DNA from 2 places in the Blautia argi genome. Region 1 is predicted to be linked to the other one. Evidence: predicted binding sites of a transcription regulator. Region 1 holds the regulator's gene; the other holds the start of a gene.
What was found. Region 1 encodes HrcA, which represses chaperone genes, less so after heat shock. Its sites were predicted from a motif close to TGTTAGCACTCNNNNNNNNNGAGTGCTAACA; they were not measured.

Region 1 (4,856 bases):
TCTGTTTTCAGCTTCTGAAGAATCATTGCAGAAATTTCCTGAGGAGAATATTTTTTGTCATCAATAGAAACTCTGTAATCTGTTCCCATATGTCTTTTAATAGAAGAAATTGTTTTGTCTGCATTTGTTACAGCCTGACGTTTTGCAGGTTCACCGACAAGTCTTTCTCCTGATTTTGTAAATGCTACTACGGAAGGTGTTGTTCTTGCGCCCTCTGCATTGGCGATAACTACCGGCTGTCCGCCTTCCATAACTCCTACACAACTGTTTGTAGTACCTAAGTCAATACCTATAATCTTTCCCATGATAAATTCCTCCTGAATTTTTTTCTATAATGGATTGTCTGTAATCTATAAGATAAAATCTTCCAGGATTGCTCCTGTGAGATGAATATCGCCTACTTTTTATAGTGTTTTCCACTGTTCCGGTATCAGTTTGCAACCTTTACCATGCTGTGTCGAATAACAGAATCCTTATACATATAGCCTTTCTGGAACTCTTCCACAACCACATTTTCGCCTGCTTCCTCATCTTCCACATGCATCACTGCATTGTGGAAATCCGGATTAAACTCCTGACCCACTGCTTCAATGGCTTTTACACCCATTTCATCAAAAGCGGTCATCAACTGCTTATAAATCTTGAGCATTCCTTCTGCAAAAGGTGTTACCTGTTCTTCTTCAGATACAGTTGCCAGTCCTCTTTCAAAGTTATCCACAACCGGAAGGATTTTCTCTACAATTTCCTTTGCTCCTACCTGATACATGGCAGATTTTTCTTTTTCTGTACGTTTACGAAAATTATCAAATTCTGCCATCTGGCGTTTTACCATATCTGTAAGCTCTTCTATTTTTTCATCTTTTTTATCTTTTTTCTTTTTTCCGAAAAGTCCTTTCTTTTCGTCTGTCTTTTCTTCCGCTTCTTCAGCGGAAGCTTCCTGTTCTTCTTTGGAAACAGCTTCTTCTGCCAGTTTTACATCATCTTCTTCCAGAATTTCTTCTGTTTCCTTATTAGAAATGGTTTCCTCTTCCATGGTGTTATACTCCTTTTTTTCTTCTGACACGAATCTCATACCGCCTTTCTATGTTTTCTTAAATATATTATCCAACTGATTCTTTAAAGTTTTCAGATTGTCTACTACATTCTCATAATCCATTCTCTTTGGTCCTATGATCCCGATTGTACCCTGCATACCCTCTCCCAAATCATAGGTTGCAGTCACGACACTGCAGTCCTTCATAGTTTTTACCGGGCTTTCATTTCCAATATAAACCTGAATTCCTGTTTTTTCTTTTCCGTCTTCGGGTTCTGCCGTATCTTTTACAAATTCCACCAGTGCCTGTTTTTCTTCAAAAGCGGAAATCAGCTCACTTGCCTTTGAGGTATCTGCCAGCTCAGGATATTTGAATATATTGGTTGCCCCGCTGGTATAAATTTCCATTTCTTCTTCATCCGGGGCAATCGCCTGTGCAACAGCATCAATCACACTGCCGATGACCGCACTGTGAATGCCGGCCTGCTCTTTCAGTCTGGAAATCATTGCCAGATTAATTTCCTCAATAGAAAGTCCATTTAACTGTGTATTCAGCAGAAGGTTTAATTTGAGTACGGTTTCATCGTCCATTGGCTCTTTTAAATCAATAATATGATTCTTTACCAGATTTCCTTCTACTACTACAACTGCCAGCAGTTGGTTTTCGCTGACTCTGGAAAGCTGCAGAAATTTCAGCTTATTTCGATGATAAGTAGGACCTGTAATCATGGTCGCATAGTTGGTATTTGATGCCAGCACTTTTACAACCTGCTTTAATACCTTTTCCATTTTGTCAGTCTTCTCAATCATCAGCTCTTTAATTTCTGCTGTTTCTTTTTCTTTTTCCTTCATAAGTTCATCAACATAAAGACGATAACCCATGTCCGAAGGAATCCGTCCTGCTGAAGTATAGGGCTGAACAATGTAACCCAGCTCCTCCAAATCTGACATCTCATTCCGTATTGTCGCGGAGCTAAGATTCAAATCTGTGTACTTGGAAATGGTTCTGGAACCAACTGGTTCACCGGTTTCCAAATAAGTCTGGATAATAGCTTTTAAAATTTTCCGTTTTCTCTCGTCCAGTTCACTTATGACTTCCATCTTTCGCTCCTTTCTCGTTATTGTTAGCACTCGTTTAAGTGGAGTGCTAATATCTATGTTTTTAAGATAGCACCAGAGTTTTTATTTGTCAAGGGATTTATAATTATTTTAGAATTTTGGTGAAAAGATTCTTATTTCTCCAATTCCTCCAGGTTCTTCTTAAGTTCTATCATTTTATCACGAAGCTGCGCTGCCATTTCAAAATTCAGGTCTGCGGCAGCTGTCTGCATCTGCTTCTGCACCTGTCCAATCAACTTCTCCAGTTCCTTTTTGCTCATGGACTCCGGATCCTTCATCAGCTTATCCTCTGTTTCTGCCACTGCCTTTGAAATACTGATAAGATCCCGAACTGCCTTTTTAATGGTTTTTGGTGTAATTCCATGCTCCCGGTTATATTGTTCCTGAAGCGCCCGGCGGCGCATGGTTTCATCAATAGCAAGACGCATGGAATCTGTCATAACGTCTGCGTACATAATAACCCGTCCCTCTGCGTTACGGGCGGCACGTCCTATGGTCTGAATCAAAGAAACCTCTGAACGCAAAAAGCCTTCCTTATCTGCATCTAAAATCGCTACCAGGGTAATTTCCGGTATATCCAGCCCCTCTCTCAAAAGGTTGATTCCCACCAGTACATCAAAGACATTCAGACGCATATCCCGAATAATCTGAGTTCTCTCCAGCGTATCAATATCTGAATGCAGATATTTCACCCGGATTCCCAAATCCTTCATATATTCCGTTAAATCCTCTGCCATACGCTTTGTCAACGTGGTAATGAGAATCTTATTGCCTTTTTCTACCTCTTTATGCACCTCTCCGATTAAATCATCAATCTGCCCCTCCACAGGACGCACTTCTACCTTCGGATCTAACAGCCCTGTTGGACGGATAATCTGCTCTGCACGAAGAAGTTCATGGTTTTCCTCATATTCCCCCGGTGTGGCGGATACAAAAAGAATCTGATCAATCTTATCCTCAAATTCTTCAAAATTTAAAGGACGGTTGTCCTTTGCCGATGGCAGACGAAAACCGTAATCTACCAACGTCTGCTTTCTGGACTGGTCACCTGCGTACATACCCCGTATCTGAGGTATGGTTTTGTGGGACTCATCGATAATAATCAGAAAATCATCTCCGAAATAATCTATCAGAGTAAAAGGAGGCTGCCCCGGCTTCAACCCGGACAAATGGCGGGAATAATTTTCCACACCGGAACAAAATCCGGTTTCTTTTAACATTTCAATATCAAAATTGGTTCTTTCTGAAATTCTCTGGGCTTCTAAAAGCTTGTCTTCACTTTTAAAATAATCTACCCTTTCCTTTAATTCTTCCTCAATTGCATCAGCTGCTTTCCTGATTTTTTCTATGGGTACGACATAATGCGACGCAGGAAAAATTCCAATGTGATTTAAAGAGCGTTTGATTTCTCCGGTTAAGGTATCAATTTCTGTAATGCGGTCAATTTCGTCACCGAAAAACTCCACCCTCACTGCCGTATCGCTGTAATCTGCCGGGAAAATTTCCAACACATCACCTCTCACACGAAAGGTTCCTCTGTGAAAGTCCATTTCATTTCTATCATACTGAATATCAATAAGCTGACGAATCACCTCATCCCTGTCTTTTTCCATACCCGGACGCAGAGAGATAATCATGTTCTGATAATCGTCAGGACTTCCGATTCCATAGATGCAGGAAACACTGGAAACAATGATGACATCTTTGCGCTCACTTAGTGATGAGGTGGCGGAAAGACGGAGTTTGTCGATTTCATCATTGACAGCAGAATCCTTTGCAATATAGGTGTCCGAGGAAGGGACATAGGCTTCGGGCTGGTAGTAGTCGTAATAGGATACAAAGTACTCAACCGCATTATTCGGGAAGAATTCTTTGAATTCTCCGTAGAGCTGGGCAGCTAAAGTTTTATTGTGCGCTATGATAAGCGTCGGTTTATTCAGTTTGGCAATAACGTTTGCCATGGTAAAAGTCTTCCCTGAACCGGTGACTCCCAGGAGAGTTTCGCACTGATTTCCTTCTTTAAAGCCCTTAACAAGCTGCTCGATGGCTTGGGGCTGGTCGCCGGTTGGAGCGTATTCTGATACTAATTCAAAGTGATCCATATAATTCTCCTTTGTTCAATTATTCCTCATTTATTCCAAATTTTTATCTTCTAGCGATATTTGTAGTTCTTCTTTACTAGGAAGTACTGTTTCATATTTACTGGCAAATATCTGATTATTATCTTTAGGTAATGTCATTTCTACAATAGCATCTTTCTTATCTTTGCAGATAATAATACCTATTGTTGAATTTTCATCGTCCAATTTAACTTTTCGATCATAATAATTTACATACATCTGCATCTGTCCTATATCTTGGTGCTTTAACTGACCAATTTTCAAATCAAACAATACAAAACAACGCAGTAAACGATTATAAAAAACCAAATCAACTCTAAAATGTTCTTCTTCAAAAGTGAATCTGACTTGTCTGCCTACAAAAGTAAATCCTCTTCCCAGTTCTAATAAGAACTTTTGCAAATTATCTATAATCCTATTTTCCAATTCTGTTTCGGTATAAGTAACAAGTTCCGGAAGTCCTGTAAACTCTAAAATATACGGATCTTTAAATATATCTTCAGGCTTTTCAACCATCTGCCCCTCTGTCGCAAGACGCATTATTTTCTCTTTATTTTTGCTCAATGCCAATCTTTTATATAAAG
Region 2 (4,856 bases), 860 kb from region 1:
ATGAAAAATCCGCCCATGCTGGCGGTAACAGCCGCCGGTGGACGGATAGCAGATTTTTGTGTTGCATTTCGGGGCGATTTTCAGGGAAATTCAAGCCATAGAGCCGCCCGAAAATCCCCCGTGGTATTACGGGCAGGGTAGGCTATACCTTGCCCGATTGTTGGTTTTTGGTATCGTTTTGGTGTCCATTTTGCCGGTTCTCCCCGGTGTCGTTCCTGCCCCCGATTCTCACGGCGGCGTTTCGCTCCCCTTGGTACGCTCGCTGCGGTCAGGGTTCCTCCATTTCCCTGCCGCAGGTCACGGCGCTACATCTCCGGGGCGCATATCCCACACAAGCCGGTCATTCGGTTGAATTGATTCACCGATGAACTACTTGTATGATAGAACATTTTTGTACCCTGCTCCGTATATCCATAAAGTAGGAAATCCAGCTGAAAATCGAAAATTTCCACGTTCTCGGAAATGGTGTGGTATAATCTTTAGAGAGCGGCGGGGGAGCCGCCGGAAAGGAGCCATTCGCCTATGAAATCACGCCTTAGCATACAGGAACGGCTAAAGGATTTACGCACAGAGAGAAAGCTGAAGCTGGAAGAACTATCAAACCTGACCGGCATTTCAAAGTCTGCCCTTGGCAGCTATGAAGCGGACGATTACAAAGAAATCAATCATGGCAACCTCGTTATTCTGGCGGACTTCTACGGGGTGTCCCTTGATTACCTGCTGTGCCGGACAGAAAACAGGGAGCAGGTAAACACGCCCTTAATGGAGCTGCACCTGAATGATGAAACAGTGGAGCTTTTGAAAAGCGGCAAAATCAATAACCGTCTGCTCTGTGAGATTATCACCCACGGAAAGTTTGAGCGGCTGATGACCGATACGGAAATTTACATAGACGGTCATGCGACCGCCCGCTTCCGGGATATGAACGAAGGGCTGGAAGAACAGCGGCTTGCCCTCATTCAGAAGCACCGCTATGTGGACGGGGATTTATATTCGGAAACGCTTCTTGCCGCCCAATTAGAGGAAGAAGATTTTTTCTGCCATATAACGCATAAAACATGGGATTCCATTCTCCACGATATACGGAAAGCCCATGAACACGACATTGACAGCACGCCGGATTTCTCCCTCGCAAAGAAAATGGCGCAAGATATTCAAAACGCCCTGAAATTCCCCGGCGACCACCTGACAAAAATCTGGAAAGTCATTTTAAATATGCTGGGTATCGACTTTGACAAGCTGCCCCCTGATGAGCAGAAAGTCTTGAAAAAAGTGCTGGCAAAATCGCCGGTCATTAAAAACAATCCTTTGAATTTCCGGCGCAGGAGAAAATAAAAACTGCCGTTGTTGGAATTGCGGTTCCTGCAACGGCAGCGCCTTTATTCGCTGACATATTCTATATCAATCCTGAAATCCCCGCTGTCATAGCTGACAGCCAGCCCATAGCTTCCGATTTGAAGCGTTTCCTCGTCCTTGACCGGATAAAAGGCTTTTTGTTCTGCGTCAAAAAGAACAACTTCCTCCAATAGCTGCCCGTCAATCGTGTTTAGAATCTCCCTGATACAATCGTCACAAAAAACAGACTTCATCTTGTGGGCGCTGACAATCCGCCGCCCCCGGAAAATCTCTGCATAGCCGTCTTGTTCTCCCGGATATGATGTTACATGAATACTCGCTTCGCTGATTTCATCATAACCAAAGGACAGGCGCATACCGCCGTATTCATCATCCGGGCTTTCGTCTGTGTGATACACGTCAAGGGAATAGGTTTCTCCTGTATTGACACAAACAAGAAATGCCTGTGCCGGATAGCTTTCCTGGCAGGTGGGGCAGCTCTCGGACGTGTTCGGAATGTACTGTATCAAATTCTCCATATCCCTGCCGTATTCACTGAATACCAAATCATGGCGGATAGTCTGGGCTATCTCGTCATACTCGTCCTCGGTGGCGGTGGCAAAGTAGGTTGCTATCATATTTAGTGTTTCTTCCACGTCCTGCTCATACTGGCGGTTGTTACGGATATTCCCGATTGCAATTCCAGCCATACATAGAACCGCCGTGAACGCACACATAAGAAATGAGCCGCACCAGATACTTTGCTTATCTGACCGGCTTAGGTGTTGTGTGGAATCTTCCTCGTCCTCATAAACGAACCAAAATTCCCGCCATGTTTCCTTTACTTTTTCCCACATTCTTTTCATCTCATGCCCTCCGTTTAGCTATTAGCTAATATAACATAGTCTAACAGAATCTATGATAAATGACAATCATATTATAGGCTTATGGTGTACAAAATAATAACTGACAGCTAACAAACGGGTGGTGGCAATGGAGAGAAAAGGATTAGGAAAGCGTATCAATGAGGTACGAAAAGACCGGGGCTTTACCGCAGACAAGCTCTCGGAATTATGCAATATCAACGCAACGTATCTTCGCCAGATTGAGGGCGGTGTGAAAATGCCCAGTCTGCCGGTATTCATAGATATTTGTAACTCCCTGCGGATTTCCCCTGATTATCTGCTTCAAGATGAATTGGAAGAAAACGAAATCAGCAAAATCAAGGAGCTGGAAGCACTCTGGAAAGACGTGTCGCCCAGCAAACAGGAGCTTGCCGTTGCTATGATAAAAGCGGTGTTGGAGCATAATGAACAGTAGGACAGCCAGCCGGTTCCGGCTGGCTGAATTGTTTTTTGTTTAAATGATATAGAAAAGCCCAGAACGGGCAACTTCACAGCTTCCCGCTCCGGGCAATATCCTTTTATTCTATGTTAAGAGGTGCCGTTATCCCTCGATGGCAATGTATTTCTTTTTTTCAGCTTCCGGTTCTTTCGCTTCTTCTTTTGGAATGTTAATCTTCAATACCCCGCTTTCATATTTTGCATGGATATCGTCCTCTTTCACATTCTCGCCGATGTAGAAAGAACGGCTCATACTGCCTGCATAACGTTCCTGACGTACAAATTTGCCTGTTTCTTTTTCCTTCTCATCCTTGTCAAGGCCCTTTGCGGCGCTGATTACCAGATAGCCGTCCTTCAGTTCCAGAGTAATCTCATCCTTCTTGAAACCAGGCAGGTCAATATCCACCTCATAATGGTCATCGTGCTCCTGCACATCCGTCTTCATCATTTTTGCTGCATGGTGCCCGTATAACTTCCGCTCTGCTTTACGCATTGCTTTATCATCAAATGACGGGAACCCCCAAAAATCATCAAAAACATCATCAAATAAGTTTTCACCAAAAACACTAGGTAACATCATAAGTCATCGCTCCTTTTTTAATGTTAAAACCGAATTGTCAATCAGAACCAAGAATACTTGGGAAGAAATCGGAACCTCTCATCTGTTCCGTTTCCCTTTCCTTTGTTCTATCTGTGTTATAGCACGCTTGTTAGCATTTGTCAATGGTGAGTGCTAATTTTTTTGTGAACTTTTTGTGTCCTCTTAAAAAGCGAATCATAACCATTTTTTCTTTTTGAATTTCCAAATTAACGCTGCGACTGTCACAATGCTCACCAGAATTACCAATGGATATCCATATTTCCATTTGAGTTCCGGTATATGTGAAAAATTCATCCCGTACCACCCTGCCAGAAGCGAAAGCGGGAGAAATATTACTGTCACCACTGTAAAAATTTTCATCAGATCATTCTGCTCAATCGCCAGCTGGGATTGATATGCTTCCCGGAGCTGGGACACCATTTCCTGCAAATTCTTAACGGCACTCAGGTAACGGTCCGTTCTATTCCTCAAAGTCATCAATCTGCGGACTCCGTCTTCGCTAAATAGTTGGTTGTCATTCACGGTCATTTCATCAAAAATGAAATTAAGCTGCTCATAGTAGCGTTTCAGGCGCAACAGTTCCTGCCTCCATGCAGTAATGTATTTCAAATAGGATGCCTTGTCGCCGGACAGCACCTTGTCTTCATTATTGCTGATTTCTTCCTCAAGATTATTCAAAAAATCCATGTCTCCTTTCAGCAGTAACGAAAAAAAATGGTAGAAAAGCCGCTCATTTGTTGCTCCTTCTTCCCCTGTCATCGTATGCAGAATCATATTTGCTTTTTCTTCTGCCTCAGAGGTTTCACAAAATACCAGCAAATCCTTTCCGTCCAGATATAAGAGCATCTTAAAATCCTCTTTTTTTTCACTCTGAACATCGTACCAGTCAAATGCAAGGATATCGCAGTCCTTAAAACACTCAAAACTGTCCGTAATCTGTTCATCAATATACCGAAGAATCTTTTTATCCATATAAGGAACAGCTTCATCGGTGTTTGTAAATGAAAATACTTTGTACATTTATCCTCCACGTCCTAACTTTGTTATATTTTCAATGTTGGAATATTGCTATTCTTCAGCAAGGAATTTTCGACTTTTTGATTCTATCTTCTGCTTCACCAGAAGAAGATTTTTCTCGTTCCAGTTCAATCACATCTGAAATATCACAATCCAACGCCCCGCAGATACGAAGCAGGGTTTCCATGCTGATATGCAATCCCTTTCCCATATTGGCAATCTGGTTTGTGGTGAGTCCTGCGGCAAGCCGCAAGTCCTCTTTTCTCATGTTCCGCTCTTTCAATGTATTCCAAAGCGGTTGATAGCTTATGTGCATTTATCGTCCTGCCTTTCTCCCAGTGCTGGGGTTCGTGCTTCCCATTATAGCAGTTTTCTTGCTAACTCGCAATATTTCTTGACGGCTCGCCGGTTCCGTCTGGATTGTGCTTTTCCTTTCCGCTTTTATTTACATCTAATTAGCCATAACCTGCTTAATTCCCTGTGATTTTACTGATGTGCGATAAAGAAGTAATAGAAGTGTAAAAAATTTTGCCGTTCCTATCCGGCACTTGCGCATTGTG

Region 2: the regulator HrcA is predicted to act here: its motif matches at 3,387-3,417, upstream of DQQ01_RS00530 (Hsp20/alpha crystallin family protein).

The regions. Positions count from the first base shown of each region.
Region 1 covers NZ_CP030280.1:2,535,582-2,540,437, forward strand. Annotated here, with positions in the region: gene dnaK (molecular chaperone DnaK) at 1-305, opposite strand, end outside; gene grpE (nucleotide exchange factor GrpE) at 431-1,063, opposite strand; gene hrcA (heat-inducible transcriptional repressor HrcA) at 1,082-2,134, opposite strand; gene uvrB (excinuclease ABC subunit UvrB) at 2,266-4,254, opposite strand; partial or broken gene DQQ01_RS12295 (PDDEXK nuclease domain-containing protein) at 4,285-4,856, opposite strand, start outside.
Region 2 covers NZ_CP030280.1:98,802-103,657, reverse strand. Annotated here, with positions in the region: gene DQQ01_RS00545 (helix-turn-helix domain-containing protein) at 523-1,335, shown strand; gene DQQ01_RS00540 (RING finger protein) at 1,380-2,201, opposite strand; gene DQQ01_RS00535 (helix-turn-helix domain-containing protein) at 2,329-2,655, shown strand; gene DQQ01_RS00530 (Hsp20/alpha crystallin family protein) at 2,782-3,258, opposite strand; gene DQQ01_RS00525 (magnesium transporter CorA family protein) at 3,454-4,299, opposite strand; gene DQQ01_RS00520 (helix-turn-helix domain-containing protein) at 4,355-4,612, opposite strand; partial or broken gene DQQ01_RS18480 (Maff2 family mobile element protein) at 4,754-4,852, opposite strand.